DNA from 3 places in the Pantoea sp. X-Soil-TKNS-1279 genome. Region 2 is predicted to be linked to each of the others. Evidence: predicted binding sites of a transcription regulator. Region 2 holds the regulator's gene; each other region holds the start of a gene.

Region 1 (10,473 bases), 680 kb from region 2:
CGTCCATAAGCTGTTAATACGTCCCAGCAGCGCATCAGGGGTTAATGCCTGAATCAGGGTATACTGCACCAGGCTGGTAATGGAACTGAAGTAACCAAACGCCACCAGGCAGAGCAACGCGAGGGGGAAGTCTGGCATCAGGCCAAACAGCCCGAGCGCCAGAAATGAGGCGATAGCGCTACTGAGAATCAATAAACCGGGACGTGAGGCCTGTGCTAACCGACCACTGGTGACAGCGCCGATTGCGGCACCCAAAGGCACGGCAGCGAACATCAATCCCAGTCGGTCGGCACTCACCTCCCAATGCGGAGCCAGCGCCGGATAGAGCACGCGAATCGCGCTCGCCAGCGTCACCAGTGCGCCCATCAACGCCGCCATCCCCACCAAAGGCGTGGTAAAAAGAAATTGCACACCGGTTGCCAGCGATTTCAGGGGGTGCTCGCGCGGCTGTGGTGGCGGAGGTAGCATCGGCAGTTTTAGTAAGGTCAGCACGGTCAGTAAGGTCCCCAGCGCCGCGAGGACGAAGTTCCATACCACGCCGCCACTGGCAATCACCATGCCGGCTATCGCCGGTGACAGGATGGAGCCGAAACGTACCGAAAGCATGGTAATTGCGCCCGCCTGCATCAAATTCTCGCGTCCGACCAGCGCCGGAGTCGCGGCCAACAGCGCGGTGACGCCAATCGCACCGAAAAAGCCATCCCACAGCCCCAGCAGATACACCGCAGTCAGTGAGGGTTCCGGCAACGCCGCGTTGATCGCCAGTCCGACAAAGCCCAGACCACAGGTCGAGCGGGCGAATAAAATCAGTTTCTTACGTTCATAACGATCGGCCAGTACCCCGCCGGTTAGCAAACCAATAAACATGCCGCAGGCGGCTACCGTAACGCCGAGTCCAACCAGCAGGGGGGATTTTGTCATCTGCTGAATTTGTACCGGCACCGCCACCGCCAACATGCCGAGTGCGACAATCGAGATAAAGCGGGCGATAAATACCGCGCGAAACGCCGGATGGGATTTAAGCAGGGAGAGATCGATAAAGTGGGAGGGTTTGTTCATTTCTTCGCCTTTTTGCACCAATTTTCCTCATCTTCCGCGAGGCGAGTCATGATAACATAGACAAATACGAGTAATAACGATAACAAATATCATTATCACATTTACCCTACGCACGCGATTACGTTGATTATTAAAGGTTCATAACGCTATGCACCAGACTCGCGCACTTGCAGGATCAGGGATGCTGCTGGTGCTCCTTATTGCCCTGAGTTTAATGCTGGGGGCAAAATCCATCTCTCTTTCCGATGTTTATCATGCCGTTACCACCACCTGTGGTAGTGCGGATTGCGTTATCGTTCGCGAGGCGCGTCTGCCGCGTACCCTGGCCGGATTGCTGGCGGGCGTGGCTCTGGGGCTGGCCGGCGCGTTAATGCAAAGCCTGACGCGTAATCCACTCGCAGACCCCGGTATTCTTGGTGTCAACGCCGGAGCCAGTTTCGCCGTGGTGTTGGGGGTGGCATGCTTTGGTGCCAATGCGCCGTCCGAATGGCTTGGTTTTGCTTTTGGCGGTGCGCTACTGGCTTCATTGCTGGTGTCGATGACCGGTGCGATAGGTGGCGGGCGCGTCAATCCGGTGCGTTTAACCCTGGCCGGTGTCGCGTTAAGCGCGGTACTGGAAGGGCTGACCTCAGGCATCTCGCTGCTCAATCCTGACATCTATGATCACCTGCGTTTCTGGCACAGTGGTTCGCTGGATATTCGCGACTTCAGCATCCTGCGTACCCTGTGGCCAGCCGTTGCCGTCGGAAGCGTGGTAGCTTTCTGTTTGTCGCAAGCGTTAAACAGCCTGAGTATGGGCGGCGATATGGCGACCGCGCTGGGTACGCGCGTGGCCCGTACCCAGGTACTGGGGCTGCTGGCGATTGCGCTGCTGTGCGGTGCAGCCACCGCAGCGGTTGGACCGATTGCGTTTGTTGGGTTGATGACGCCGCATCTGGCGCGCTGGCTGGTGGGGAATGACCATCGCTGGCTACTGCCTGCTACCGCGTTGGTGACCCCGATCCTGCTGTTAACGGCGGATATTATTGGTCGCCTGCTGGTGCCTGGTGAGCTGCGCGTTTCTATCGTCACCGCCATGCTGGGAGCACCGATGTTGATTGTACTGGTGCGGCGCAAACTCGCGCGAGGTGTTGTATGACCCGGCGCGTCATGTTTCATACCTTCTGGTTGCTGCTCGGTTGCGGGTTGCTCGCGTTTCTGGCGATGACACGGGGTGCTTTGCCGGTCAGCGGTGAACAAATCTGGCAGGTGATGCTGGGGCAGGGTGCCAGCAATATCAAACTGATCGTGCTGGAGTGGCGTCTGCCACGCGTGTTGATGGCGTTGCTGATTGGCGCAGCGTTGGGCGTGAGCGGCGCGATTTTCCAGTCACTGTTGCGTAATCCATTAGGCAGCCCGGATATTCTTGGCTTTAACACCGGAGCCTACAGCGGTGTGCTGGTGGCGCTGGTGTTGTTCAACCAAAACGCCTCGGCGATGACGGCCGCTGCGATGATTGGCGGCATTGCCACTGCCGCGCTGGTTTACCTGTTTGCCTGGCGTAACGGCGTGGAGACTTTCCGTTTGATTATCGTCGGCATCAGCGTGCGTGCGTTGTTGATGGGGCTTAACAGCTGGTTGATTATCAGCGCTTCGCTGGATGCTGCCCTCAGCGCTGGTCTGTGGAGCGCCGGTTCGCTGAACGGTATTACCTGGACAAAAACGCCGCCGGTGATCGTGGTGTTACTGCTGGCGCTGCTGTTGGTGGCGCTGCTGGCCCGCCGGATGCGTTTGCTGGAGATGGGGGATGACACCGCCTGCGCCCTTGGCGTGCCGGTGGAGCGTAGCCGCCTGTGGTTGATGCTGCTTGGTGTGGTGCTGATCGCTGCTTCAACGGCTTTGGTCGGCCCGATCTCCTTTGTAGCGCTACTGGCACCGCAGATTGCGCGCCGTCTCGGCGGCGGCATGCCGCTGGCCGGATTATGTGGTGCGCTGTTGCTGATTGCTGCCGATTTCGCGGCCCAGCATCTGTTCTTACCTTATCAATTGCCGGTGGGGGTGATTACCGTCAGCATCGGCGGCCTTTATCTGATTGCTTTACTGGTGCGGGAGGCACGACGCCAATGACCGAAATCTCCAGTCGTCTCTATGGCGAAGGGTTGACGCTGGGTTACGACAAAAAAGTGGTGGCAGAAAATTTGTCGGTGGCGATCCCGGAAGGGGAGCTGACGGTGATTATTGGCCCGAATGCCTGTGGCAAATCAACCCTGTTACGCACCCTGAGTCGTCTGAATACGCCGTTAAAAGGTCAGGTGTTTTTGGACGGAGAAGCCATTGCGCGCTATCCCACCAAAGAGGTGGCACGCCGCCTGGGCCTGCTGCCGCAAAGTTCTAACGCCCCGGCAGGCATCAGCGTCACTGAGCTGGTGGCGCGTGGACGTTATCCACATCAGGCGCTGTTCGGGCGCTGGCGTGCTGAAGATGAAGCTGCGGTGCAGCAGGCGATGCTGGCGACCGGGGTGTCTGATCTCGCTGATCAGCAGGTGGATACCTTGTCTGGCGGTCAGCGTCAGCGTGTGTGGATTGCGATGGTGCTGGCGCAGCAAACGCCGTTGTTGTTACTGGACGAGCCGACCACCTGGCTGGATATCACCCATCAGATTGAATTGCTGGAATTGATGCAGGATCTCAATCAACAGCATGGCCGTTCGTTGGTGGTGGTGCTGCATGATCTGAATCACGCCTGCCGCTATGCCACGCACCTGATTGCTATGCGTCATGGACGGATTATCGCGGAAGGGAAACCGGCAGAGATTGTCACGCCCGCGTTGATTGAGCAGGTATACGGCTTGCGCTGCGTGATTGTAGAAGACCCGGTGGCGCATACGCCAATGATTGTGCCGCTGGGACGGCCGTAGCGGTGTGATTTATCGCGCGGTTCCGTGCGCGGTGCTGGAAAGAATCGGCGCGATAAATCGCGCCCTACATTCTGGATCAGAGTTTGCTCAGTAGCCGTTGTAATAACGGTCCGATTTGCTCAAACATCTTCGGTGAAATGATATCGACGTGGGCGCAATCCATCGGCCACACCTCCAGCTCGCCAACATAAGGTGCCCAGGCGCGGTGTGCATCCTGTCCCGGCTGTTGCGTCTGTTCTGCGAGGAACAAGGTTGCGCGGCCACTGAAGCTGGCGCTGCGTGCCGTTGCCAACAGACGTACTGAACTGGCGTAGTTGGCTTCGATAGTGTCAAACATCGCCTGCATCTCTTCACCCGCCTGATGCCGTTGCGCCGCAATAAACTGCTCGCGCTCGCGGTTCACTTCGTCCAGCACTGCCGGGTCCAGCACGTTTTCGCCGCGTTTTTCATCCCAGTTCTGCGTCTCTGGCGGCCAGGTATCAAGCAGGCCGAGGAACGCCACCTCTTCACCGGCAGCCGCCAGCCGTGCCGCAATCCCCTGAGCCAGCGTGCCGCCAAGTGAATAGCCGAGGAAATAATAAGGGCCGTGCGGCTGTACCTCGCGCAGGGTGCGCAGATGGGCGTCGCACACCTCGTCCAGATGCGTGCTTTGATTCAACGGGCTGGCGGTGTCCGGCGACTGAATGCCGATCAACGACCAGCGCGCATCAAGGTAGCGTTGCAGAATGCTGAATTGCCACGCAAAGCCAGAGGCCGGATGGAAACAGAACAAATTTGGCCCACTGCCCTGGCGCAGCGGCAGCACGGCCTCAAAACCAGCCTGCTGGTGGGATTGCGCATCACTTAACAATGCAGCCAGCTTCTCGACGGTGGAGGCAACCATGATCTGTCCGACGGTCACTGGCTGCCGGAGTTCACGGCGCAACTGGGCAGCAAGGCGCATCGCCAGCAGTGAATGACCACCCAGGGCAAAGAAATCATCCTGGGCGCTGATGCTGTCGCGTGACAGCAACTGACAAAACGCCGCAGCCAGTTGGCTTTCCAGGCCGGGATGCGGTTCACGCCCGGCATTGGCGCTGCTCGCCTGCGGCAGCGGCAGGGCTTTGCGATCCAGTTTGCCGTTGCTGCTGAGCGGGAAAGCCTCCAGTTGGACAATCGCCACTGGCACCATATGGGCGGGCAGTTGCTGGGCCAGTGCGTTACGCAGGGCCTCACCGTCTACAGCATGATCGGCAATGACATAACCCACCAGTTGGCGGGCATCGCCTTGTGCCGTGGCCCCCCCCAGCACCACGGCGTGCGTCACCGCTTGCTCAATGCCAGGCTGAGCGCACAACACATGATCGATTTCGTTGAGTTCGATGCGCTGACCACGAATTTTTAACTGGTCGTCACTGCGGCCAAGATATTCCACCGCGCCGTTGTCGAGCCAACGCGCCACGTCGCCAGTGCGATACATACGTTCACCCTTGCCGGCCGGATCGGCGACGAAGCGGCTGGCGGTGAGATCGGGACGCCCCAGATAACCGTGTGCCAGTTGAATGCCGGTCAGATAGAGATCGCCCGCCACACCCGGCGGCACCGGTTGCAGGCGCGCATCAAGGATACGCAGGCCGGTGTTCCAGACTGGATAGCCAATCGGCACGCTCGCACCTTCAACCGCCGCCAGTGACTCGCCGAACGCTGGATACCAGCTCACATCCACCGCCGCTTCAGTCGGACCGTATAAATTGTGCAGCGGCACCTGAGTCAACTGCTCCCACTCGCGGGATAAATCGGTTGGCAGTGCTTCGCCGCTACAGAACACGCGGCGCAGGCTGGCACAACTGTTAATCGCGGCATCGTCCTGCAATGCGGCGACAAACGCCGCCAGCATCGAAGGCACAAAGTGGGTGGTGGTGACCTGATGTTGCGCGAACAACTGTTGCAGGGCTTCCGGGTCGCGATGGGCTTCCGGTGGGGCCATCACCAGTTGGGCACCGACCAGCAACGGCCAGAAGAATTCCCACACCGAAACGTCAAAGCTGCTCGGGGTTTTCTGCAACACCACATCGTTAGCCTGCAACGGATAGTGATTTTGCATCCATAGCAGACGGTTAACGATCGCCTCATGACCGACCAGCACCCCTTTGGGACGCCCGGTAGAACCCGAGGTATAGATGATGTAGGCACCGTCCTGCGGTTGCGGCGCGCTGAGCGGGGCTGGCGCATCCGTGTGATTAAACAGCGCATCGAAATGTAGCTGGCTGACGTCGGAGATGGCGGCAAAACGTGGTGCGAGTGACGCTGAGGTGATTAACGTTTGTGGTGTGGCATCTTCCAGCATCAGTTGCAGGCGATCATCAGGGTAGCCGGTATCAAGCGGCAGATAAGCCGCACCGAGCGTAACGATCGCCTGGAGTGCCAGCGACAACTGCACCGAACGCGGCAGCGCGACGGCAACAATATCGCCCCGTGCGACACCGGCGGCGCTTAGCTGTTGTGCCAGCGCAAATACCTGCTGCTGCATCTGACAGTAGCTGAGTTGATGCTGTGCATCGGCCAGCGCTGGCGCATCCGGGGTGCGGGTTACCTGCTGAGCCAACAGCGATGCCAGAGTCTCGGCAGGCACCGGGTGAGGGGTATGGTTAATATCCGCCAGCCAGTGATGTTCTGCTGCGGTCAACAGATCCAACTCGCCGCACGGGCGCTGCGGTTCCGCGGCCAACTGGGTCAGCAGCAGCGCAAAACGGCTGGTGTGGCGTTGCAGCGTCGCCAGATTGTAGCGTTCCGCATTCGCCAACAACTCCAGCGTCAGCTCACCCTGTTCACTGATATAGATGGCGATTTCCAGATCGCGTACCGGACCAGAAGCCAGTTGATGGGTGATGCCCTCCACACCGGCGAAATCCAGCTGATAATCAAACATCTTCAGGTTGATCACCGGACCGTAGATCGGATCGCCATCGCCAAGGCGTCCCAGATCGCGTTGCACCTGTTCAGCGTCATAGCGCTGGTGGCGGCGCATTTTCTTCACTTCACCCGCCAGTTGCGTTGCCAGTGCGGCCAGTGGCTGTGACGGGTCGTAATGGATCGCCATCGGTAACACGTTAATCACCGGCCCGGTGGCGCATAGCGCGGCCGAACCGATACGCCGCATAAAAATGAAACCTGCGGAAAAATCGTTTTGCCCGCTGAGGCGCGCCAACCATAAGCCAACCAGCGCGAAGGCGAGATCGGCGGCGCTGTGCTGCGGATGTTGGCTGACCAGCGTCTGGAAGGTGGCGTGATCCATCGTCAGGCTATGGCGCAGCAGTTGGGTGCTGGCGCTTTGTCCGGCCAGCGGTTGCGCCGCCAGTGAGGCAGGGGCGGGCAGGGACGCCCCTTTTTCACGCCAGAACTGGCGATCACGTTCAAAGGAGGAGGATTGCTGATAACGCTGATACTCCTCCACCACTTCGCTAAAGGGGATAAACGGCGTGGGTTCTGGCTCCTGCTGGCGCGCCCAGGCGCTGTACAGGTTGGCGATGCGCCGCGTCAGGGCGGTAAAACTGAAGCCATCCACCACCAGGTGGTGATAACGCTGATACCAGAACCAATGCTGCTCGCCGAGGCGATACAGGCAATGATGATATAAGGGGGAACCGCTCAGCACGCGCAGATCGCCATTCATATCGTCACGCATCAGCGCGCGGGCTTTGTCTGCGGGATTCTCGTCTGAGCGCAGGTCAACCACTTGCGGTGCGGTGAAATGCTGGATCTGCGGCCATTGCAGCGCTTCGCCGTCTACCTCGCCAAACGCCATATTCAGCGTATCGGCCTCCTGCATCCCTTTGATGATCGCTTTGCTCAGCAACTCACTGTCAATATCGCCCTGCAATTCAATAAAGTGCGCGACCGCAAAGGCGTTGTGATGGGGCGACAGCTGATCGGCAATCCAGATGCCGGGCTGTGCTGCCACCAGCGGCAGGGTTTGTTGTTCGGTATGGGGTCGATTCATCAGGGATTCAGACATTGTCGCTCCGGTTGGTGTCCTGCGTCACTGGGCGGATATTCCCCCAGTTCTGTTCCAGCCAGTTGAGGCAAACAGGCTGTGGCTGCGGGCCATACACGGTGAGCCAGCCAGCGGGGAGGGCGCTGAACGCGGGCCATAAACTGTATTGTTGCTGCTGATTGCGCAGCACCAGACAATCCTGCTGCGGATCGTCGAAGGGATTGCGATGTTCCATGTCGGCTCCTGAGTCCGGGCGAGATGAATTTATATCGGGGTGCGCCACAGCGCCTGTAAACCATCGAGCAGGCCACCACGCCAGCACAGCGCGTCATGTCCCCCTTCTACTGGCTGGTAGTGCACCTGATAGCCGGAGGCCTGCAACTTCTGTTGTAGTTGCTGATTTGCCTGCAAAATCAGTCCTTCACGTTTACCCGCTTCCAGCCAGAAACGCAGCGGCTGGCGCGGTGCCAGACCTTGATCCAGTTGCTGCAATAGCCAGCCATGCGGATTACCACGTTCCGGCCACCAGAAGGAACCCGACAAACTGATGGCGTTGCCAAATTGCTGCGGCCAATGCAGCGCCGCAAACACTGATGCCAGACCGCCGAAGCTCTGCCCGGCGACCACGGTTCTGGTGGCCTGCGGTTGGTACGGTGCCCACTGCGCGACCTGGGGAAGTAATTCTTCCTGCAAGGCTTGCCAGAATTGCGGGTTACACGGCAACTCACGGCTGCGGTGCTCACGATCAATGATGTCGATAAACAGATAGACGGCAGCAGGCAGTGCGCCTTCATCGGTAAGTTGTTGCAGCGGTCCGGCAATCGGCATGCTGTTGGCCCAGAACTGACCGTCGAGCAAAATTGCCAGTGGCCGTGACGCGGGTTGGGCCTCGCCGGTGCAATAGATCCACACCCGTCGACTGTTGCCGAGTAAGTGGCTGTCCCAGCGATATTCTTGCAAAGGGATTGTAGGGGCGTGGCCTTCATCTATCGCACGCCATAGCTGCTGATTGGGTGCCAGCGGCAGATGCAATGGGGATACCCCCATGCCGCGTCCACCAGACCAGCCTCGCAGGGCATTGAGCGGATCCGCCTGGGCGGTCGGGAATTTGTCGCGCCACCAGTTGCGCAGCGTGTACATATCGACATCGCCGGAAAAATCCGTCGCCTGCTCATCCGGCATCAGGCAGTAGCTGCCACGCCAGTTGGCTGGCAGGGTGGTTTGCCAGTACCAGACATCGGTATTGGCTACTCGCATCAGGGATTGTGGGGCGCGGCGCTGGTGGTGATCGGTCACACCGGTGATGTTAATCCATACCCGCTGGATAGGTGACTGCGTCTCGTTGCCATGCGGGTCGCGCCAGAGGAAAGTGACCTGGCACTCGCCGTTCACTTCGCCTTCCACACGCGGGATACCTTTACGTTGTTGCTCCTGCCACCAGGCTTCACTGCCGGTTAGATCATTTAGCCAGGTCATAGGTGCTGCCAGTCGCCATTTACTCAAGGATTCTTTCACAAAGGTTATAAATAATACTATTGATAATTATTTGCATTTGCAATAGGGTGTTTCCGCTCATAAATGAGCACGCTCGTTCCGCCTGTCAACTTTCCCATTAAGGAAAGGATGCGCAACGGATAGCACTGCCAGGCTTGGAACGGGGTTTTGATAAGGACTGTGACCTTCTCACCGGCTCGCCAGCCACCTTTGCTGGCAATCCAGGAACGAAAAAATGACAAAATATTCGCGTTTATCATTAGCCATTCTGATTGAATTGGGCCTACTTTCCAGCAGCGCCTGGGCAGCAGATACCTCCAGTAATACGACTACCAGCACAGACGCCAGTTCACACGATGGCGGCACCATGATGGTGACCGCCGAGCAACAGACGCTACAGGCTCCCGGTGTTTCTACTATCACCGCTGATGAAATCAAAAAGCATCCGCCAGCCCGTGACGTCTCAGAAATCATTCGTACCATGCCGGGTGTTAACCTGACCGGTAACTCCACCAGCGGCCAGCGTGGCAACAATCGCCAGATCGATATTCGTGGCATGGGGCCAGAAAACACCCTGATTATGGTTGATGGTATACCGATCACCAGCCGTAACTCGGTGCGACTCGGCTGGCGTGGCGAGCGTGATACCCGCGGCGATACCAACTGGGTGCCACCCGAGTTGATCGACCATATCGACGTGATCCGTGGACCGGCAGCGGTGCGCTACGGTAACGGCGCGGCGGGCGGTGTGGTGAACATCATCACCAAAAAATACACCGATCAGCAGTGGCACGGTTCCTGGAATACCTATTTCAACGTACCGCAGCATAAAGATGAAGGCGCAACCAAACGCACCAACTTCAGTCTGCAAGGGCCGCTGAGCGATGATTTCAACTTCCGTTTATATGGCGGTTTAGCTAAAACGCAGGCTGATGCTTACGATATCAACGAAGGCCATGCGGCAGATCGTACCGGGACTTACGCGGGCAGCTATCCGGCGGGACGCGAAGGTTCAGTCAATAAAGATATCAATGCCTTATTAAGCTGGGC
Region 2 (10,473 bases):
ACCAACCCCACCCAACCCAACCATCTGCTGACAGAAACCGGCATTGGTTATCGGTTTATGCCATAAAAAAAGGCGCATAACGCGCCTTTTTTCATTTCGCTGTGCTTAAGCGTTTTTCAACACTTCGCTCACGATTTCTACCGCTTCTTTCTCGATCAGCTGGCGATGCTCAGCGCCGAGGAAGCTTTCACAGTAGATTTTATAAGCATCTTCGGTGCCGGACGGACGCGCGGCGAACCAGCCGTTCTCCGTCATCACCTTCAGACCACCAATTGATGCGCCGTTACCCGGTGCCGCCGTCAGACGTGCGGTGATCGGATCACCGGCCAGCGTGTCAGCGCTCACCATTTCCGGTGAAAGCTTCGACAATGCCGCTTTCTGCGCGGAAGTCGCAGCTGCCTGCAAACGGTTGTAGCTTGGTGCGCCAAAACGCGCCGCCAGCTCATCATAATGTTGCTGCGGGTTTTTACCGGTGACAGCGGTGATTTCCGCCGCCAGCAGGCACAGAATGATGCCATCTTTATCGGTGGACCAGGCCGTGCCGTCGAAACGCAGGAACGACGCCCCGGCGCTCTCTTCACCACCAAAGCCGAAGCTGCCGTCGAACAGGCCATCAACGAACCATTTGAAGCCCACTGGCACTTCCACCAGCTTGCGGCCAATGTCGTTCACCACGCGGTCAATCATCGCGCTGGACACCAGGGTTTTACCCACGGCGACATCTTTGCCCCACTGTGGACGATGCTGGAACAGGTAGTTGATCGCCACCGCCAGATAGTGGTTCGGGTTCATCAGGCCAGCCGGCGTCACAATGCCGTGGCGGTCGTAATCCGGATCGTTGCCGAAAGCCAGGTCGAATTTGTCACGGTACGCTAACAGGCCAGCCATCGCGCACTCTGACGAGCAGTCCATACGCACCACGCCATCTTTGTCCAGATGCATGAAGCGGAAGGTCTGATCAATAGCATCGTTAACAATGGTGATATCCAGCTTGTAATGCTCTGCGATACGCTGCCAGTAGGCCATACCAGAGCCACCTAGCGGATCAACACCAATTTTCAGGCCCGCTTTCTGAATCGCCGGGAAGTCGATCACCTGCGCCAGCCCCTCAACATAGGGTTGGATCAGATCCTGCTCAACGATATGACCGCTGGCCCACGCCTGACCCAGTGGCAGACGTTTTACATCCTTCAGACCCGCTTTCATCAGCTGGTTAGCACGATCTTCCACCACTTTGGTGACGTTCGTATCGGCCGGGCCACCATTCGGCGGGTTGTATTTGATACCACCATCTTCCGGCGGGTTGTGCGACGGGGTGATGACGATGCCATCAGCCAGTGCGCCACCGCGTTTGTTGTGCTCAAGGATCGCGTTGGAGATAGCAGGCGTCGGTGTGTAGCCGTTGTCCTGCTGCACAATCACGTCGACGCCGTTAGCCGCCAGCACTTCCAGCACCGACAAAATCGCCGGTTCAGACAGCGCATGGGTGTCTTTACCGACATAGCACGGACCGGTGATGCCGTTCTTCTTACGATCTTCCGCGATGGCCTGCGCAATCGCCAGAATATGCATTTCGTTGAAGCTGTGACGACCTGCGCTACCACGGTGACCGGAAGTACCAAATTTCACCGCATGTTCAGGGTTATCCACATCCGGCTTCAGGACGTAGTACTGAGAGGTTAATTGTGCAACGTTAATCAAATCGCTCTGCTGGGCAGGCTGCCCGGCACGGGGGTGATTGGCCATTGGCGCTTCTCCCTGACGCTTCGGTTTAAATGGTGCCGCAAACTTTCTCTGTCAGTTCCTGCGGGAACTGCATGGCTAACATGATGTGTTCCACCATGCTGCATTTGCGACCGGTATTGGTATTGGTGATCACCCAGTACGGTGTGCCGGGCACATGCTTCGGCTTAGTATGGGTGCCATTTTGCAGCAGCGTATGCTCATCACCGGCAAAATAGACGCGGGTGCGTCCTTGCAGTGACGCCGTGGCATCCGCAAAGGCTGCGGGATCAAGACGATAGAGCGTTGACAACACCAGCATAAAGCGATTAACCGCCTTTTTCTGCTCTGCATACTCATCGGAAAGTAACAGTTCACGTACCGCACGAACGCGATCCTGCGGACGGGCTTGCGTTGCGACCGACTGGGCTTCTTTGGCCGCAACGGCGACAACAGCAGAGGTTGCAGGGGCACTCTGACCGGCAGTGAACTTCAGCATGCGGCGCAAAATTTCGGAGGCGCTTTCACCAATGTGCTGGGTGTGGCTGGCAATATAACGGTAGAGTTCTTCGTCAACTTCAATCGTTTTCATCTTTTTCCGTACGATTCTGGCAAATGACAGAACCACGCATTTCTGCAAAGGCCTTAGCAAAATCCTGCCGTGCAAAATGTGAGCGGGCTCTAACATGAGGATTATAAAGTTAAATCCCAGGCGGCCGATAGCGCTGGCATCGTTTCAGGGCAAAAGTCGGAATATGCCCTAATGCCCACCAGGTTGGCTCCTGAGCAGGTGGATTCATGATAACCTAAGCGAAGCTCACAACCGTAAGAACTTTGCCATGATTTTGAATGCTCGTCTGGAAACTGAACAATCTGCCCCTGATGCTCCTCCAATTCTGTTAATTCATGGCCTGTTTGGCAGCCTGGATAACCTTGGCGTGCTGGCGCGAGGCCTGCGCGATGCGCGTCCCACCTTGCAGGTGGATGTACGCAATCACGGTCTGTCCGCGCGTAGCGACGAGATGAACTATGCGGCGATGGCGCAAGATATCGTTGACACTCTTGACGCCCACGGCCTCGATCGTGTTGGCGTAATCGGCCATTCGATGGGTGGCAAAATTGCCATGACGTTAAGCGCCATTGCGCCGGAACGCATTGAAAAGCTGGTGATGATTGATATCGCGCCGGTGGATTATCAGACACGCCGCCATGATGAGATTTTTGCTGCTATCCGTGCCGTGAGCGCCACGGGTGTGACGCGTCGCGGTGAAGCCGCCGAGGTGATGCGCACCCTGTTGACTGAAGAAGGGGTCATTCAGTTCATTCTGAAATCGTTCCAGGATGGCGAATGGCGCTTTAATGTGCCGGTGCTGTGGGATAATTACGCCACCATTTCCGGCTGGAATGAGGTTCCTGCATGGCCACATCCGGCGCTGTTCATTCGCGGGAGCGAATCGCCTTATCTGGACAATCAGCATCGTGATGCATTGCTGCGCCAGTTTCCACAGGCGCATGCGCATGTCATCAGTGGTGCCGGTCACTGGGTCCATGCTGAAAAACCTGAGGCGGTTTTGCGCGCAGTTCGCCGATTTTTTGTACTGTAAAAGCAAAAGCTTGCCGCAAAACGTTAAAGGTTGGCGTCGCAAGGAGTGCTGGAGTATGATGTCGCGCTAAAAATTTGCCGCGGATGATTTTTTCACCGTGGCTGGGCCGATAATGTATAAATTGCGCAGCGCCTTTCCGCCGTTCGCGCCCACTCAGTTTTACAAAAAATGGCAAAAGAACAAACTGACCGCACCACGCTCGATCTCTTCGCTGATGAGCGACGTCCCGGTCGCCCCAAAACCAGTCCGCTAACGCGTGACGAACAGTTGCGCATTAACAAGCGCAACCAGCTAAAACGCGACAAAGTGCGTGGTTTGCGTCGCGTGGAGCTAAAAATGAGCAGTGAAGCGGTTGACGCGCTTAATACTCTGGCAGAGCAGCAGAACATCAGCCGTAGCGAATTGATTGAACAAATGCTGCTGGCGCAACTCAAACTGTCGTAACACACGCAGACCGCACGCAGGAACACAAAGTCTCGGCTTTACAAGTTCCGCCACTTTGCCCGGTCTGCTATCATTCGCTTAACTGTGCATTCAACCCATATATCAGGATTTAAGAGGTTACTTAACTCATGGCAATCGTAGGCATTTTCTTCGGCAGCGATACCGGCAATACTGAAAACATTGCAAAAATGATCCAGAAACAACTGGGTAAAGATGTGGCCGAAGTGCATGACATTGCCAAGAGCACCAAAGAAGATCTCGAAGCATTCGATATCCTGCTGCTGGGCATTCCGACCTGGTACTACGGCGAAGCGCAATGCGACTGGGATGATTTCTTCCCGACTCTGGAAGAAATTGATTTCAATGGCAAATTAGTCGCGCTGTTTGGCTGCGGTGACCAGGAAGATTACGCTGAATACTTCTGTGATGCGATGGGCACCATCCGCGATATCATCGAGCCAAACGGCGCGGTGATTGTGGGACACTGGCCGACCGAAGGCTACCATTTCGAAGCCTCGAAAGGTCTGGCAGATGACAAACACTTCCTCGGTCTGGCGATCGATGAAGATCGGCAGCCTGAACTGACCAACGAACGTGTTGATAAATGGGTGAAACAGATTTTCGATGAGCTGCAACTGAAAGAGATCATTGAAGCCTGATCCCCTGCCCTCCTCAATGTGGGCGCTGGCTCACATTGAGTTAAAGGAATTTCCTATAAAAATAATAGCTACTGTTTTTTAACTTTTTCCCGCAAATCTGTAGAATACCCGTAACGGTCATCCGCTTATTCCTCTGGCATCAGAATGAGGCTGAGTGAAATGGAAACAAAGACCTGCACGATCCCCGCCGGCGTTAGTGACATTTCTCCTTACAGCCACTGGTGATTTTCAGGACATTGCCTTGGTTTTCATTTCACTGCTTGAGTTCTATAATGAGACGCAAATGAGAATGCGCGTGATCGACATTCAAGGCCCTGCGCCGCAAGTGACTAGCTAAGTAACAGGACAATATCCGCATGACTGACAACAACTCCGCATTGAAGAAGGCTGGCCTGAAAGTCACGCTCCCCAGACTGAAAATTCTGGAAGTGCTTCAGGAACCCGAATGCCATCACGTCAGCGCGGAAGATTTGTACAAACGCCTGATCGACATGGGCGAAGAGATTGGTCTGGCAACGGTTTATCGCGTTCTTAACCAGTTTGATGACGCGGGAATCGTGACCCGCCATAACTTCGAGGGTGGTAAATCCGTCTTTGAACTGACGCAACAGCATCACCATGACCACCTGATCTGCCTGGATTGTGGCAAAGTGATCGAATTCAGCGATGAATCCATTGAAACGCGTCAGCGCGAAATCGCCACACGTCACGGTATCAAGCTGACTAACCACAGTCTGTACTTGTACGGCCACTGTGCGTTGGGAGACTGCCGCGAAGACGAGACGCTCCACGACAAGCAGTAAAATGTGCTATGCAGTATAAAAAAACCGGTGCCAGGCACCGGTTTTTTTATGGCTGTATCACTGCACCAGCGTTTCCTGTAAATATCGCCAGCGCGGAATGGAGGTGCTGCAATCCAGCACCGCCAGTGAAATGCGGCTCTGGTTAGTGCCGTTCATCATTTGCAATTCACGATACTGAATCGTCACTTCCTTGCTTTGTTGCGAGATGATGGCATGTTCGCTGGTGGCGATACGCATCCCTTCACGCTGACCACGCAGTTGACGGAACAGCACTTCCGTCGCATTGAAATCCAGTTGCTTGCCCTGCGGTGTCACCATTTTGAAATCCGGGTGAAAGTGCGAAAGGAACAATTCAATGCTGTCGTCGGTGCTATCCGACTGATTAAAAATACGTTCGATAAGTTGATGTAATACCACTACGCTGTGTTTGGCTTCCTGAGCGAGACTTGTCATTTTTTTTCCTTTATAACCCGCGGAGCAACGTCTGAGAGCGCATAGCCTACCTGAAAAAAAGTTTTTAACACTCGTAAATGGATTAATTCTGTTAAAGTCAGATTAGTTGCAAATCCCGATAACAAGCACGTTTCGCAAGCCACAGAATAAAAGATGGCTAAACTCAAATTACAGCCAATAAAAAAGGGCGATTTCTCGCCCTTTTATCAGGATATGGGGAAAACGACAAAAAGGATTAATCGCCGATTTTCGCCCAGGTATCACGCAAACCGACAGTACGGTTGAATACCAGCTTAGAAGGCTGCGAATAAACGCTATCCGCGCAAAAATAACCTTCACGTTCAAATTGATACGGCGCAAGCGCTACTGCATCACGCAGACCCGGCTCAACAAAACCTTGTTTGATTTCCAGCGAGTTCGGGTTGATGGTGGTGAGGAAATCCTCTGCCGCACCTGGGTTCGGTACACTGAACAGACGGTCATACAGACGGAATTCCGCAGGCAGCGCATGGATCGCCGAAACCCAGTGGATCACGCCTTTCACTTTACGGCCATCAGCCGGATCTTTGCTCAGGGTATCGACGTCACAGGTACAATAGATGCAGGTGATATTGCCTTCATCATCTTTCGCTACGCGCTCGGCACGGATCACATAAGCATTACGCAGACGGACCTCTTTACCCAGCACCAGACGTTTGTACTGCTTGTTGGCTTCCTCACGGAAATCAGCGCGATCGATCCACACCTCACGACTGAACGGAACCTCACGCGTGCCCATTTCCGGTTTGTTCGGATGGTTCGGCATGGTGATGATCTCTTCATGACCCGCAGGCAGGTTCTCAATCACCACTTTCAGCGGATCCAGCACCGCCATAGCACGCGGCGCATTCTCGTTGAGATCGTCACGGATACATGACTCCAGCGAGGCCATCTCAACGATGTTGTCCTGTTTCGTCACACCAATACGCAGGCAGAATTCACGAATCGAGGCTGCGCTGTAACCACGACGGCGCAAACCGGACACGGTCAGCATACGCGGGTCATCCCAGCCTTCTACCACCTTTTCACTCACCAGCTGAGTCAGTTTACGCTTTGACATCACCGCGTATTCCAGATTCAGACGTGAGAATTCATACTGACGCGGGTGAACCGGAATGCTGATGTTGTCCAGCACCCAATCGTACAGGCGACGGTTATCCTGGAACTCCAGCGTACACAGCGAATGGGTAATGCCTTCCAGTGCGTCGGAGATGCAGTGGGTAAAATCGTACATCGGGTAGATGCACCATTTGTTACCAGTCTGGTGATGCTCAGCAAATTTAATGCGATACAGCACCGGATCGCGCATCACGATAAAGTTTGATGCCATATCGATTTTGGCACGCAGGCAAGCCTTGCCCTCTTCGAAGCCACCGGCGCGCATTTTTTCAAACAGCGCCAGGTTCTCTTCCGGCGTGCGATCGCGGAACGGGCTGTTTTTACCCGGGGCAGTCAGGGTGCCACGGTATTCGCGAATCTCTTCCGGCGAAAGCTCATCCACATAGGCCAGGCCTTTGTTGATCAGTTCGACCGCATAGTTGTACAGCTGGTCGAAATAGTTCGAGGAGTAACAAACGTCTCCGCTCCATTCAAAGCCCAGCCATTGCACGTCGCGCTTGATGGACTCGACGAATTCCATATCTTCTTTCACCGGGTTGGTGTCGTCGAAGCGCAGATTGCACTGTCCCTGGTAATCTTGTGCGATACCAAAATTCAGACAGATCGATTTCGCATGGCCAATATGCAGGTAACCATTGGGCTCAGGCGGGAAACGGGTATGCACGCTGTTGTGCTTACCGCTCGCCAAATCTTCGTCGATAATCTGACGAATAAAGTTCGTTGGGCGGGCTTCAGCCTCACTCATCTCAAAATCCTCAAATACAATACGGGTGATTTGTCCTGGAAAGTAACGGAGTATGATCCACAAAGCGCAGAAGGGAAACAACCGTTTGTTGGTCGTTTTAAAACAAAAAAGGCAGGAATCGCTTCCTGCCTTTGGGGTTTATCACAAGGGTTTAGCCTTTAACCTCGTACAAACGGGTTTCACCGGCGACCACTGACCCACTTGCCAGCAGATTGAGGCCAGCGAAATCATCGCTGTTGCTGACCACCACCGGGCTGATCATCGAACGGGCATTGGCGTTGAGGAAATCCAGATCCATTTCCAGCACTGGCTGGCCCGCCACCACCGTTGCACCCTCTTCCACCAGACGCGAGAAGCCTTTGCCTTCCAGCGCGACGGTATCCAGACCCATATGCACCACGATCTCAACACCGTTCTCGCTCTCCAGACAGAAAGCATGGTTGGTATTGAAGATTTTCACGATGGTACCGGCAATCGGTGCCACCACGGTTTTACCGGTAGGCTTAATTGCCAGACCATCACCCACCGCCTTGCTGGCGAAGGCTTCATCCGGCACCGCGTCCAGGGCAACCACTTCACCGCTCACCGGAGCCACCAGCGTGGCGATCACGCCTTTGTCGCTGTTCAGCACGGCCTGCGGCTGTGGTGCGGCGGCCTGCGGAGCAGAAGGTGCCGCAGTCGCAGCGGCGACCGGGCCTTTAGTCAGCACAGTTTTCATTGCGCTAGCGATGCTTTCCGCCTGGGTACCGACGATAATCTGCACGCTTTGTTTGTTGAGACGGATAATACCGGATGCACCCAAACGTTTCGCCACGCTGTCGTTCACCTGTGCGGCATCTTTCACGTTCAGACGCAGACGGGTGATACAGGCATCGATGTTGGTCAGGTTTTCTGAACCACCCAGGGCACCAATGTAACGACGCGCCAGCGATTCGGTCTGGCTTTCGCCACTGCCGCTGTGATCAACATTGACGTCATAGCCGTCAGTTTCATCATCAGCAGCCAGTTCACGGCCCGGCGTCATCAGGTTGAATTTCTGGATAGTGAACCGGAACACCACATAGTAGATAGCGAAGAACACCAGACCTTGTGGGATCAGCATCCACCAATGGACCGCCAACGGGTTACGCGTTGACAGCGCCATATCCACCAGGCCGGCGCTGAAACCAAAACCCGCAATCCAGTGCATGCTCGCCGCGATAAATACCGAAAGCCCGGTCAGCAGCGCATGGATGACATACAGCACCGGTGCCACGAACATAAAGGAGAATTCCAGTGGTTCGGTGATACCGGTAAAGAAGGCAGCAAAGGCAGCAGCCAACATGATACCGCCCACTTTGGCACGGTTTTCCGGACGCGCGCAGTGGTAAATCGCCAGCGCCGCACCCGGCAGACCGAACATCATGATCGGGAAGAAGCCCGCCTGATAGCGACCGGTGATCCCCGGAATACCGCTGCCATTAGCGATGGACTGTGCACCACCGAGGAATTTCGGAATATCGTTGATGCCAGCCACGTCAAACCAGAACACGGAGTTCAATGCGTGATGCAGACCCACCGGAATCAGCAGACGGTTGAAGAAGGCATAGATACCTGCGCCAACAGAACCCAGTTTCTGAATGCTCTCGCCAAAGCTGACCAGACCATTAAACACCACCGGCCAGATATACATCAGAATGAACGCGACGAGGATCATCAGGAAGGAGACCAGGATGGGAACCAGACGGCGGCCACTGAAGAATGACAGCGCTTTTGGCAGCTCAACGTGGCTGAAGCGGTTATAGACTTCCGCCGAAATAATCCCCACCAGGATACCGACAAACTGGTTCTCGATTTTGCCGAACGCGGCAGGCACTTGATCCAACGGGATTTTCTGAATCATCGACACGGCGGCCGGTGAACACAGGGTAGTGACCACGAGGAAACCAACGAAGCCAGTCAGCGCCGCAGCACCGTCTTTATCTTTTGACATGCCATAGGCAACACCGATGGCAAACAGCACCGACATATGCTCGATGATCGCGGCACCGGATTTGATCAGCAACGCAGCCAGAGCGTTACCCGCCCCCCAGCTGTCAGGATCGATCCAGTACCCCACCCCCATTAAAATTGCCGCTGCCGGCAGGGTCGCCACCGGCACCATAAGCGCTCGGCCGACCTTTTGCAGATATCCTAAAATACTCACCTTATTCTCCCCCTTTGAGACTGGCGTATTGCCGTAGCGCGGGTTGATTTTATTATCCCGGCACCCGGTAGCTTAGATGACACTTTTCACCACGAGGCGAAGTGTAGAGATAAATTAATTCGCCTCGCAAATTAAAACCACAACAACTGTGACTTTTATCACCAAAAATGACGTTTACACCCCCTAACTGCTAGCCATCATCCCAAACTTATTTTATGATGAAAAATATCAGGACGCACTTTTCCCCGTATGGTTGAGCTTAAACGGATTACGCTTAAGAACGGTCTGTAGAGAAAACGGCGACCCCACTTTTCAATCTTTAACTGAGGTGAAGACATGAGACTGATCCCTTTAGCCACACCTACCCAGGTGGGTAAATGGGCCGCGCGCCATATTGTTAACCGCATTAATGCGTTTAATCCTGGCCCAGATCGTCCCTTCGTGCTAGGTCTGCCCACCGGTGGCACACCACTGGAAGCGTACAAGCACCTGATTGAGATGCATAAAGCGGGCCAGGTTAGTTTCAAACATGTGGTCACGTTTAACATGGATGAATACGTTGGCCTGCCAAAAGAGCATCCGGAAAGTTACCACAGCTTTATGTATCGTAATTTTTTCGATCACGTTGATATCCAACCAGAAAACATCAATCTTCTGAATGGCAATGCGGAAGATATTGACGCAGAATGTCGTCAGTACG
Region 3 (10,473 bases), 1.9 Mb from region 2:
TGAGGTTAAGTCTAGTCAACAAACCTTAGCCTCGGGTTCATTGTGGCAACTCTGCGGCATTTTTGTGCTGTCTGTTTCTGCCGGAATCTTGCCTGATTCTCCAGCAAGCTGGAGCTTTCGCCCGAGGTGCGGCAAACTGCCTTTTTTGCTGCGAGAGACTATGCCATGCCTTATGACACGCTTTGCCGTCAGCTTGCCCGTCAGGTGATTGCGCTGATGAAGCCTGGTAGCCAGCCGCTATGTCAGCTGGATAACGTGCGATTGATCTACGCCGACGAGCCGTTACCGCGCACGCCGATGATGTATCAGCCCGGCATTGTTATTCTGTTTCAGGGGCGTAAAACCGGCTATCTCGGCAGCACGGTGTTCCATTATGACGCCACCAAATACCTGATGCTCACCGTGCCGCTGCCGGTGGAGTGTGAAACCGAAGCTACGCCAGAAGAGCCGCTGGCGGGGATGTGTCTGACGGTCGATAACGCCAGCCTACAGGATTTGTTGATGGAGATTGGCGACGATCAGGATTTTCAGCCGCAGCCGCAAACCTCTGGCATTCATTCCGCTTTTCTCAGTGAAGAGATGCTGTGCGCCGCTGAGCGTCTGCTGGATGTGATGCGGAAACCGCGTGACGCGCGCGTGCTCGGGCCGCAAATCGTGCGGGAAATTATCTACTACGTGCTGACCGGGCCTTGTGGCGGTGCGCTGTTATCATTGATCAGCCGCCAGACGCAATTTAGCCAGATCGCCCGTGCGTTGCGCCGTATCGAAAGTCATTTTAGTGAAAACCTTAGCGTGGAGACGCTGGCGGCAGAGGTGAACATGAGCGTATCGGCGTTCCACCACAACTTTAAAGCCGTAACGCAAACCTCGCCGTTGCAGTATCTGAAACGTTATCGCCTGCATCAGGCGCGCCTGTTGATGTTACAGGATGGGATGCGTGCCAGTGCCGCGGCGGTACGCGTCGGGTATGAAAGCCCTTCGCAATTTTCACGCGAGTTTAAGCGCTATTTCGGCGTCACGCCGGGAGAGGAGGCAAGCCGCGTGCGTCAGACGGTGTTTGAGTCCACCGCCGACGCCGCGCAGCTTCTATGACGCCTTCGGGCGTCTTTTTTTCCAGATCACCAGAATGCTGCCCGCCAGCCCGACGAACAACAAAACTACCGGCAGCAGCATCAGAATCGCCATCACCTGATCTTCATGGCGTTTGATAAACGGCACCTGGCTGATGCCATAGCCGAACGCCACCACAATGCATACCCACAGCCAGCCGCTCAGCCAGTTAAAAAACTGAAAACGACCATTCTGCAAACCGGAAATGCCTGCCATAGTTGGCAGCAGGGTACGCACAAACGCCAGAAAGCGACCCACCAGCAGCGCCATCAACCCGTGGCGGTTAAACAACTGCCAGGCGCGTTGGTGATATTGGGCTGGCAGGTGCATCAGCCAGCTTTTGACAAGTTTGGTGTTGCCCAGCCAGCGTCCCTGAAGATAGCTCAGCCAGCAGCCAAGGCTGGCCGCGGTGGTCAAAATCAGCATGGTCGGGACAAAGTCCATCACACCTTTGGCAACCATCGCCCCAGCCAGCAGCAGCAAGCTGTCGCCCGGCAGAAAAGACGCTGGCAATAAACCGTTTTCCAGAAACAGCGTCACAAACATCACACCGTAGACAATCCACACCACATCCGGATTGGCCAGCGCGGCAAAATCCTGATGCCAGAGCGCCTGGACAATCTCATGTAAAACACCCATCTGCTATTCCATCAAGTCACAAGGATTTTATTTTAACGGCCTGCGTAGCAGCAGACGTTGATCTCTGCCACGCGGCATCAGGCTTGTTGAGGCTTTGTTGAAGATTTTAGCGTTTCAGGCGCTCAAACCCGGCTTGCAGATCCTCAATCAGGTCGGCAACGTGTTCCAGACCAATATGTAGCCGCACCAGCGTACCGGTAAAATCGACGCCACCTGCCGGGCGAATCTCAGCCAGCTCTTCCGGTTGATTGGCGAGGATCAGCGACTCATAACCGCCCCAGGAGTAGGCCATGCTGAAGTGGTGGAAACCGTCGAGATAGTGCGCCAGCTGCTCGCTGCTCAGCTTCTCATGCAGGATGAAGGAAAACAGGCCGCTACTGCCGGTAAAATCTCGCTGCCAGAATTCATGCCCCTTGCACTGCGCCAGCGCCGGATGGTTAACGCGCGCCACTTCCGGGCGAGCGGCCAGCCACTCCGCCACCTGTAAACCACTCTCTTCATGCTGGCGCAGACGCGTACCCAGCGTGCGCAGACCACGGCTCGCCATATAGGCGGTATCGGCGTCCACCATCTGGCCCATCAGGTAGGAATTTTCACGCAGTTGATCCCAGCAGCGGGCGTTAGCGACGGCAGTGCCGATCATCGCATCGCTGTGACCGATCAGGTATTTGGTCCCGGCCTGGATCGAAATATCGACGCCATGCTCCAGAGCGTTAAACAAAACGCCCGCCGCCCAGGTATTATCGATCATGATGATGGCATCAGGGGCTTTGCTGCGCACTGCGGCGACAATCGCCGGGATGTCCTGCACTTCCATGGTGATGGATGCCGGGGATTCCAGGAACACCACGCGGGTATTGGGTTGCACCAACGCGCTGATTTCGCTGCCAATGCAGTGATCAAAAAAGGTGGTGGTGACCTGAAGTTTGCTGAGGATTTTGGTACAGAAGTCCTGAGTCGGTTCGTAGACCGCGCCACTCATCAGTACATGATCGCCAGCGGCGACAAACGAAAGAATAGCGTTGGCAACCGCAGCAGCACCACAAGGATAGAGCACGCAACCGGCACCGCCTTCCAGTTCGGTCATCGCATCCTGGAGGGAAAAGTGTGTCAGGGTGCCACGACGGCCATAAAACAGTTCGCCTTTCGCCCGCCCGGCGGTGGCGCGTTTTTTATCGGCGACGGTGTCAAACACTAGCGATGAGGCACGCTGAATCACGCTGTTGACTGAACCCTGAGTGTAACGTTTGCTGCGTCCCGCGCTGACCAGCGTGGTGTCTATTTTTTTCGTTGCCATCACTGCCTTTCCTGCCGCATTTCACAAAACCACCACGTTAACACGAATCGGTCCTGTGCGTTGCCCCTGATTACGGAATATCAGACAGTCACCTTCATTGAACGAAGCGTGATCCGTAGCGGCGCGATTTATCGCGCGATGTGAAAAACCTGCGCCATAAATCGCGCCATTACGGGCGTACCTTTACATCACTCCCATGATATGTGGCAGCCACAGCGACAGCGCCGGGATATACGTGATTAACATCAACACCAGAAACAGCATGCAGTAGAACGGCAGCATCGCGCCGACCACCTGTTCAATCTTCTGTTTACTGACCGCACTGGCAACGAACAACACGGTGCCGACAGGTGGCGTAATCAGGCCGATACCGAGATTGGTCATCATGATCATGCCGAAATGCACCGGATCCACGCCGAGTGAGGTAGCGACAGGCAGCAGCACAGGCGTCAGGATCAGGATGATTGGTGCCATATCCATCAGCGTACCGATTACCAGCAGCAGCACGTTAATACACATCAGGATCACGTACTTGTTGTCCGACAGGCTGGTAAAGGCTTCGGTAATCGCGGTGGGCAGTTGCATAAAGGTCATCACTGCGCCAAAACCGGCCGCGAAGGCAATCAACACCATCACGATGGTGACGGTTTTGATGGTGCGAAACAGCAGGATGTGCAACTGGCTCCACTTAAAGTCACGATAGATAAACATGGTGACGAAGAATGCCCACAGGCAGGCAATGGCCGCAGATTCCGAGGCGGTGAAAATCCCGGACAGAATGCCGCCGAGAATAATGACGATGGTGAACAGCCCCCAGAAGGCATCAAAGAAGATCTTCAGCGCCTGGCGAAACGGGATCGCTTCACCTTTGGGATACCCACGTTTGCGCGCAAATCCCAGACACATCACCATCAGGCAGCCACCCAGCATCAGTCCCGGCAAAATACCGGCGACAAACAACGAGGAAATGGTCACCACGCCGCCCGTTGCCAGAGAATAAATCACCGAGTTATGGCTGGGTGGCGTCAGCACCGCCTGCACCGAGCCGCTGGCGGTCACCGCCGCCGCAAAATCGCGTGGATAACCTTTCTCCTCCATTTGCGGGATCATTACCGAGCCTATCGAGGCGGTATCTGCCACGGAAGAACCGGAAATCGCACCGAAAAACGTCGATGCGACGATATTCACCAGCGATAAGCCGCCACGAATAAAGCCGACGAAGATATAGGCAAAATTCACCAGGCGTCGGGCGATCCCACCTTCAGCCATGATCGCGCCCGCCAGAATAAAGAACGGGATGGTGAGTAACGAAAACTTATTGATGCCGTTGGTCACCTGAATCACCACCGCTTCAAGCGGCAGGTCAATCCACCAGGCACCGATAAAGGCGCTAAACCCGACCGCGAAAGCGACCGGAAAGCCGACCAACAGCAACAGAATCAGACTGCCAATCAGGATGAATGCGTCCATCACGATGCTCCGAGATTAGTGGGTGCCGCCAAGCGTGACGATTGGGCGCTGGCTCTGGTCGCCATTCAGCAGACGTTCCAGGGCAAACAGCAGGGTAAAAACGGTGCCAATCGGGATCGGTAAATACATTTCGCCATAGGTGATATTGGGCAGTGAGGCCAGCGGCTGAATCCACATCGCGGCACACAGGTTGTAGCTGGCACGGAACAGCACCACACATAAGGCGATTAACAGCAGGTTACACAGCAGCAGCGCCCATTTTTGCCCGCCAGGTGACAAGCGATCGGTCAACATAGAGACACAAATATGGGTGCCGGCTCGCAGGCCGACCGGCGCGCCGATAAAGGTAAAAATGATCATGCAGATAATGGCTACCGGCTCTGGCCATGAGAGCGCGCTGTTCAATACATAGCGCGCAAAGATGCCGACGGGAATGACCGCTACCATGATCATCAACGCTGCCGCCGCCACCCACATGCACAGCAGGTACAACCGATCCATCCACCGGGAATATGCGTTCATAATTGGATCCTGAGTGAAACGCCACGCCTGCGCGCGGCGTGGGGGGTTATTTCACCTCGTCGATCTGTGTCATCAGATCCTGATACTTGCCGCCAAACTGATCGCGTACCGGTTGGGTAGCTTTGACAAAGTAGTCGCGATCGATCTGTTGGAAGGTGACGCCTCCGGCCTTCATTTTCTCAATCGATTGCTGGGTGTAGCTGGCCCACAACTGACGTTCCTCATCCTGAGCTTCTTTGCCCAGCTTCTTCAGTAACGCCTGATCGTCAGCAGAGAGGCGATCCCACGCCGGTTTGGAGAACAGGATCATCTCTGGCTGAATAAAGTGGCCGGTGAGGGTGTAGTACTTCGCTACGGGCAGGTAGTTATGGGCGACAAAGGTCGGTGGGTTATTCTCGGTGCCGTCCACCACACCGGTTTGCATGGCGCTAAACACTTCGCTGACGCCCATCGCTACCGGGTTAGCGCCCATTGCTTTTAGCGTGGCGAGCGAGATGGCGCTGTTCTGCACGCGGATTTTCATACCTTGCAGATCTTCCGGCTTAGTCAGCGGCTTTTTGGTGATCATGTTGCGCGTCCCGGCATCGGTCCAGCCGAGAAACACCATGCGGGTGTTGGGATCTTTATTGAATTTATCGACGATCTGCTCACCTACGCTACCATCCAGCACTTTGTGCATATGATCTTCATCGCGGAAGATAAAGGGCAGGGTAAGCACGCTGGTTTCCGGCGCGATGGTGGTCACCGGGGCCAACGAAACGCGGATCATATCAATCGCGCCCAGTTGAACCTGTTGTAAGGTTTGATCTTCATCGCCAAGCACGCCACCGGCATACACCTTCATCTCCAGACGACCATCGGTGGCCTGTTTCAGTTTCTCCCCCATATGCTCCAGCGCGACCACGGTGGGATAACCGGCGGGCTGCACTTCCGCCACCTTAAGAACTTTGGCCTGCGCATTACAGGCCAGCAGGGCGATCATGGAGGACAACGAAACTGCGAGTAGTCTTTTTTTCAGCGTCATTTTTTGCTCCAGCAAGAGGTAGCGAAATCGGACAGTGCAACGGCACCGTTAAAAGGCAGGGCTGGTTCAGAATAATGAAAATCGTGTGGTGAAAAAGTGGGCAGATGTTGATTGAATGAAATGCATCACATTTTGAAATGATGTTTTAATAATTTTATACAGTACGTCACATTTATAAAACCTGCTCACAATCGAAAGAAACTGTGGTGGAAAAACGCACTTTTCGTTTGTAAATAGTAATGAGAACTACTATCAAATCGGCCCGCTAATTTGTTATGATCCGGCGCTCGATCGTGAACTATGCAATTGAAGTTGGAGATGCAGCGTGGTAGCCAGTGATTTGATGCAGACGGATCTCTCCGTTTGGGGCATGTATCATCATGCCGATATCGTGGTAAAGGTGGTCATGATTGGCCTGTTGATGGCTTCTGTGGTCACCTGGGCAATCTTCTTTGGTAAGTTTGCTGAGTTGAGTTCAGCCAAGCGCCGACTGAAACGCGAACATCTCGCCCTGAGTGATGCGCGTTCATTAGATGACGCCTCCAGCACTGCCGCCAGCTTCAAGGGTAACAGCCACAGCGCCGTGTTACTTAACGATGCACAGAACGAGCTGGAACTTTCAGCCGGTGTTGAAGACACCGATGGTATTAAAGAGCGTACCAGCTTCCGTCTGGAACGCCGTGTTGCCGCGTTCAGCCGTCATGCTGGCCGCGGTAACGGTTTCCTCGCCACCATTGGTTCGGTTGCTCCGTTTATCGGCCTGTTCGGTACGGTATGGGGCATCATGAACAGCTTTATCGGCATCGCACAGACGCAAACCACCAACCTCGCGGTAGTCGCTCCTGGGATTGCGGAAGCGCTGCTTGCGACCGCGATTGGTCTGGTCGCTGCTATCCCTGCCGTGGTCATCTACAACGTATTTGCCCGTATGATTGCCGGCTACAAAGCGTCGCTCGGTGATGTGGCGGCGCAGGTGCTGCTGCTGCAAAGCCGTGACCTCGACCTGGGAAACGTGACTAACGAAGTGGCTCGCCCGGCTGCCGCACAGAAACTGCGCGTAGGATAATTGCGATGGCGATGCGTTTAAACGACGACCTGGAAAGCGATGGCGAAATGCATGAAATCAACGTGACGCCGTTTATCGACGTGATGTTGGTTCTGCTGATCATCTTTATGGTGGCCGCGCCGCTGGCAACCGTGGATGTTCGCGTCAATCTGCCCGCTTCCACCAGTGCGCCGCAGCCGCGTCCGGAAAAACCGGTTTATTTGTCGATTAAAGAAGATAACCAGGTTTATATCGGCAACGATCAGGTGACCAAAGAGACGCTGGTCAATGCGCTGACGGCGCAGACGGAAGGCAATAAAGAAACCACTATCTTCTTCCAGGCTGACAAATCAGTAAGTTATGAAACCCTGATGTCGGTGATGGACCAACTTCGTGAAGCCGGATATCTGAAGATTGGCTTGATGGGTATGGAAACGGTGAAGAAGTAGTTTCACTGAAAGTTATGAGGGCGCCCTAATGGGCGCCCTTTTTGTTATGGGCGTAATGGACGACCAAAAAGGAAAACCACGAATCAGGCGGATTAACGGGCAATTATCCTGCGGTTCAACTTTGTTAATGTTTGGTTACGTATAACCCTGCTTTTGTAAAGTGCAATGGTGAATTGGATCACATTCATCAGGGAGACGTCACGATAAAAGGGACATCCCCGCATGGAAGACACTGGAAAATCCTATGAGCTCACCTTCTTCTTTACAAAAGTCATCGCAGAGCGGTGCCAAAACTATCTTTAGCGTAACCAGCGGCAACTTCCTTGAAATGTACGATTTCATGGTGTTTGGTTATTACGCGACCGCGATTGCAAAAACCTTTTTCCCCGGTGATAACCCGTTTGCGTCATTAATGCTGACGCTGATGACCTTTGGCGCAGGCTTCCTGATGCGTCCGTTAGGGGCGATTGTGCTCGGTGCCTACATTGACCATCATGGCCGCCGCAAAGGCTTGCTGGTCACCCTCGGTATTATGGCGCTGGGTACGCTGACGATTGCGGTGGTGCCAGGCTATGCCACCCTTGGGGCGGCAGCACCGGTGTTGATTCTTATTGGTCGTTTGTTGCAGGGCTTTTCCGCCGGTGTTGAATTGGGTGGCGTGTCTGTGTATCTGGCTGAGGTGGCCCCGAAAGGGCGTAAAGGCTTCTACGTTAGCTGGCAATCTGGCAGCCAGCAGGTGGCGGTTATCTTCGCGGCGCTGCTGGGACTGGGCCTGAACCACCTGTTGGAAAAAGAGGCGGTGACTGACTGGGGCTGGCGTATTCCGTTCGTCATTGGCTGTCTGATCGTACCGTTTCTGTTCTGGATTCGCCGTATGCTGGAGGAGACTGAAGCCTTCAGTCAGCGTAAACATCATCCGACCATGCGCCAGATTATGCGCTCGGTGGGACAGAACTGGGCGCTGGTGTTAGCCGGTATGCTGATGGTGGTCACCACCACGGTGATGTTCTATATGATCACCGCATTTACCCCCACATTCGGCAAAACCGTGCTGATGATGAGCGATAAAGATAGCTTTCTGGTAACGCTGTTTGTCGGTCTTTCCAACCTGTTCTGGTTGCCGGTGATGGGCTCGTTGTCCGACCGGATTGGTCGCCGTCCGTTGCTGATAACCTTTACCATCCTGATGCTCCTCACGGCCTGGCCGGTGCTGCACTGGCTGGTCGGATCGCCGACCTTCGCCCATCTGGTGGTGGCTGAACTCTGGTTATCCTTCCTTTACGCCAGCTACAACGGGGCGATGGTGGTCTATCTGGCGGAAATCATGCCAGCCGAGGTACGCGCATCCGGTTTCTCACTGGCTTATAGCCTGGCAACCGCGCTGTTTGGCGGCTTTACCCCGGCTGTCTCCAGCTATCTGATTCACGCCACGGGTGACAAAGCGATGCCAGGCGTATGGCTGTCGTTTGCGGCGGTGTGCGGTTTGATCGGCACATTGCTGATAGGCCGGATGGTGAAGCAGTATCGCACCCGCCACAGCGCGACGGCGGTGAATGCCTGATTATTCGAGTCGTAGCGGTGCGATTTATCGCGCTGTTTTCTGGCATTAAACTCGCGCAATAAATTGCGCCGCTACGGAAAATCTAAAACGACAAATCTACCACCACATTATCCGTGTAATTACCCGCAGCCGGGGTATTTTGCGTGGTCAGAATCTGCGCGGTATAGGTATAGCCGCGTGTCAGGCCATCGGTGCTGATGGTCGTTGAGGTGCTGCTGCTCCAGCGGTCCGTACCGGTGGGTCCCCAGCGTGTGGTGGTGGTGGTTCCCTTGTAGATGTCATAGCTTAACCGGTTGGTGCCATTCGCCATATTCCGCACGCCATTCGCCGCGTAGCTGCCGTTACTCAGGCCCACGGTATAGGTGCTGCCTTTACTGCATACCACGCTAATGGTCTGCTGCACGGTGGAAAAGCTGCTGACCAGTGGCGCGCTGCCAAAACTGACATTAGGTGCAGTGATGGTGGTGCAATCATTCGATATCACCACCGTCACGGTAATCGGAATGGTGCCGGTTCCGGTCTGCGGTGTCAGACAAAGTCCACCCACGCCAAGGCTGGTGCAAATGTTATAGGTGACGTACAGGTTGAGCGTCGCCGTATAGGTACCTGCCGCCACCGTCTGCCCCGTCACCGTTTTCAGATACACCGGTAAGGCAAAGTTCAGGCTGCCGAACAGACCGGCAAGGTTCGCCAGCACCGCTTGTGAAAAGGTATAGGTCGATCCCCCCACTGTCAGCTCAGTGGCGCAGGCGCTGTCCATACACAGGCGCAGCGGAATGTTATCGCTGCCGGTATCGCCGCTGCGTTTCAGGGTGCCACGCGTGCCATTGACGTTGGACGCGCTGGCAAGCTGAAAGGTAATTTGGTTGGTTCCTAATAAGGTCAGGGCTGAACCTGCGCCACAGTTCACGTTCGCGGTGGTTGAGGTGGAACTGATGGTCGAATTGACCACAAAGGTGGTGACCGAGCCAAAACTGGCCGTTGATGCAGGTAGGCTACAGGCGGCTTGTACCAGACCTGGCATCAGTAACAACGTCAGCAGGAGCAGCATTTTTTTCATGGTGATATGCCTGTTGTAGAGTTTTCGTTATTGGGTAGCGCAGCGCCAGGTGGCGGCGGTGGCAACGCGCAGGTGAGCGGGCCATAGGTTTTCAGCGCCAGCGGCTGACCATTGGCGATCGTGAGTTCAGTGCGACAACTACGACCATCCGGCGTGGTGACCTGGATAGGATTGCTGGCCTCCAGGTTCTCCATCCAGGTAATCCCATCCCAGCCGACATACTCGGTTGCCTGCCCGGCACGTAGCACCTGGCTGGAGACGGGGAGCGGTTTTCCGTTGCTGTCATGCAGAATGAC

The links. The regulator Fur, encoded in region 2, represses iron uptake genes when iron is present. The targets are predictions, from matches to a motif close to ATAATAATGAGAACNACTATCAA.
Region 1: a site for Fur is predicted at 9,459-9,481, ahead of fes (enterochelin esterase). Genes of this name have one in related genera too.
Region 3: a site for Fur is predicted at 6,296-6,318, ahead of exbB (tol-pal system-associated acyl-CoA thioesterase). Genes of this name have one in related genera too.

The regions. Positions count from the first base shown of each region.
Region 1 is NZ_AP035948.1:595,678-606,150, forward strand. Features, by position in the region: gene entS (enterobactin transporter EntS) at 1-1,059, opposite strand, end outside; gene fepD (Fe(3+)-siderophore ABC transporter permease) at 1,241-2,197, shown strand; gene fepG (iron-enterobactin ABC transporter permease) at 2,194-3,165, shown strand; gene AC6I8N_RS02700 (ATP-binding cassette domain-containing protein) at 3,162-3,956, shown strand; gene AC6I8N_RS02705 (enterobactin synthase subunit F) at 4,033-7,950, opposite strand; gene AC6I8N_RS02710 (MbtH family protein) at 7,943-8,164, opposite strand; gene fes (enterochelin esterase) at 8,194-9,405, opposite strand; gene AC6I8N_RS02720 (TonB-dependent siderophore receptor) at 9,659-10,473, shown strand, end outside.
Region 2 is NZ_AP035948.1:1,271,271-1,281,743, reverse strand. Features, by position in the region: gene kdpE (two-component system response regulator KdpE) at 1-66, shown strand, start outside; gene pgm (phosphoglucomutase (alpha-D-glucose-1,6-bisphosphate-dependent)) at 106-1,746, opposite strand; gene seqA (replication initiation negative regulator SeqA) at 1,772-2,314, opposite strand; gene ybfF (esterase) at 2,562-3,326, shown strand; gene ybfE (LexA regulated protein) at 3,495-3,770, shown strand; gene fldA (flavodoxin FldA) at 3,899-4,429, shown strand; gene fur (ferric iron uptake transcriptional regulator) at 4,786-5,232, shown strand; gene AC6I8N_RS05905 (hypothetical protein) at 5,290-5,685, opposite strand; gene glnS (glutamine--tRNA ligase) at 5,921-7,588, opposite strand; gene nagE (N-acetylglucosamine-specific PTS transporter subunit IIBC) at 7,740-9,767, opposite strand; gene nagB (glucosamine-6-phosphate deaminase) at 10,110-10,473, shown strand, end outside.
Region 3 is NZ_AP035948.1:3,666,246-3,676,718, reverse strand. Features, by position in the region: gene AC6I8N_RS17065 (AraC family transcriptional regulator) at 166-1,092, shown strand; gene AC6I8N_RS17060 (DedA family protein) at 1,087-1,749, opposite strand; gene metC (cystathionine beta-lyase) at 1,856-3,046, opposite strand; gene AC6I8N_RS17050 (TRAP transporter large permease) at 3,230-4,516, opposite strand; gene AC6I8N_RS17045 (TRAP transporter small permease) at 4,532-5,038, opposite strand; gene AC6I8N_RS17040 (TRAP transporter substrate-binding protein) at 5,085-6,062, opposite strand; gene exbB (tol-pal system-associated acyl-CoA thioesterase) at 6,406-7,128, shown strand; gene exbD (TonB system transport protein ExbD) at 7,134-7,556, shown strand; gene AC6I8N_RS17025 (MFS transporter) at 7,801-9,117, shown strand; gene AC6I8N_RS17020 (Csu type fimbrial protein) at 9,200-10,177, opposite strand; gene AC6I8N_RS17015 (fimbria/pilus outer membrane usher protein) at 10,174-10,473, opposite strand, start outside.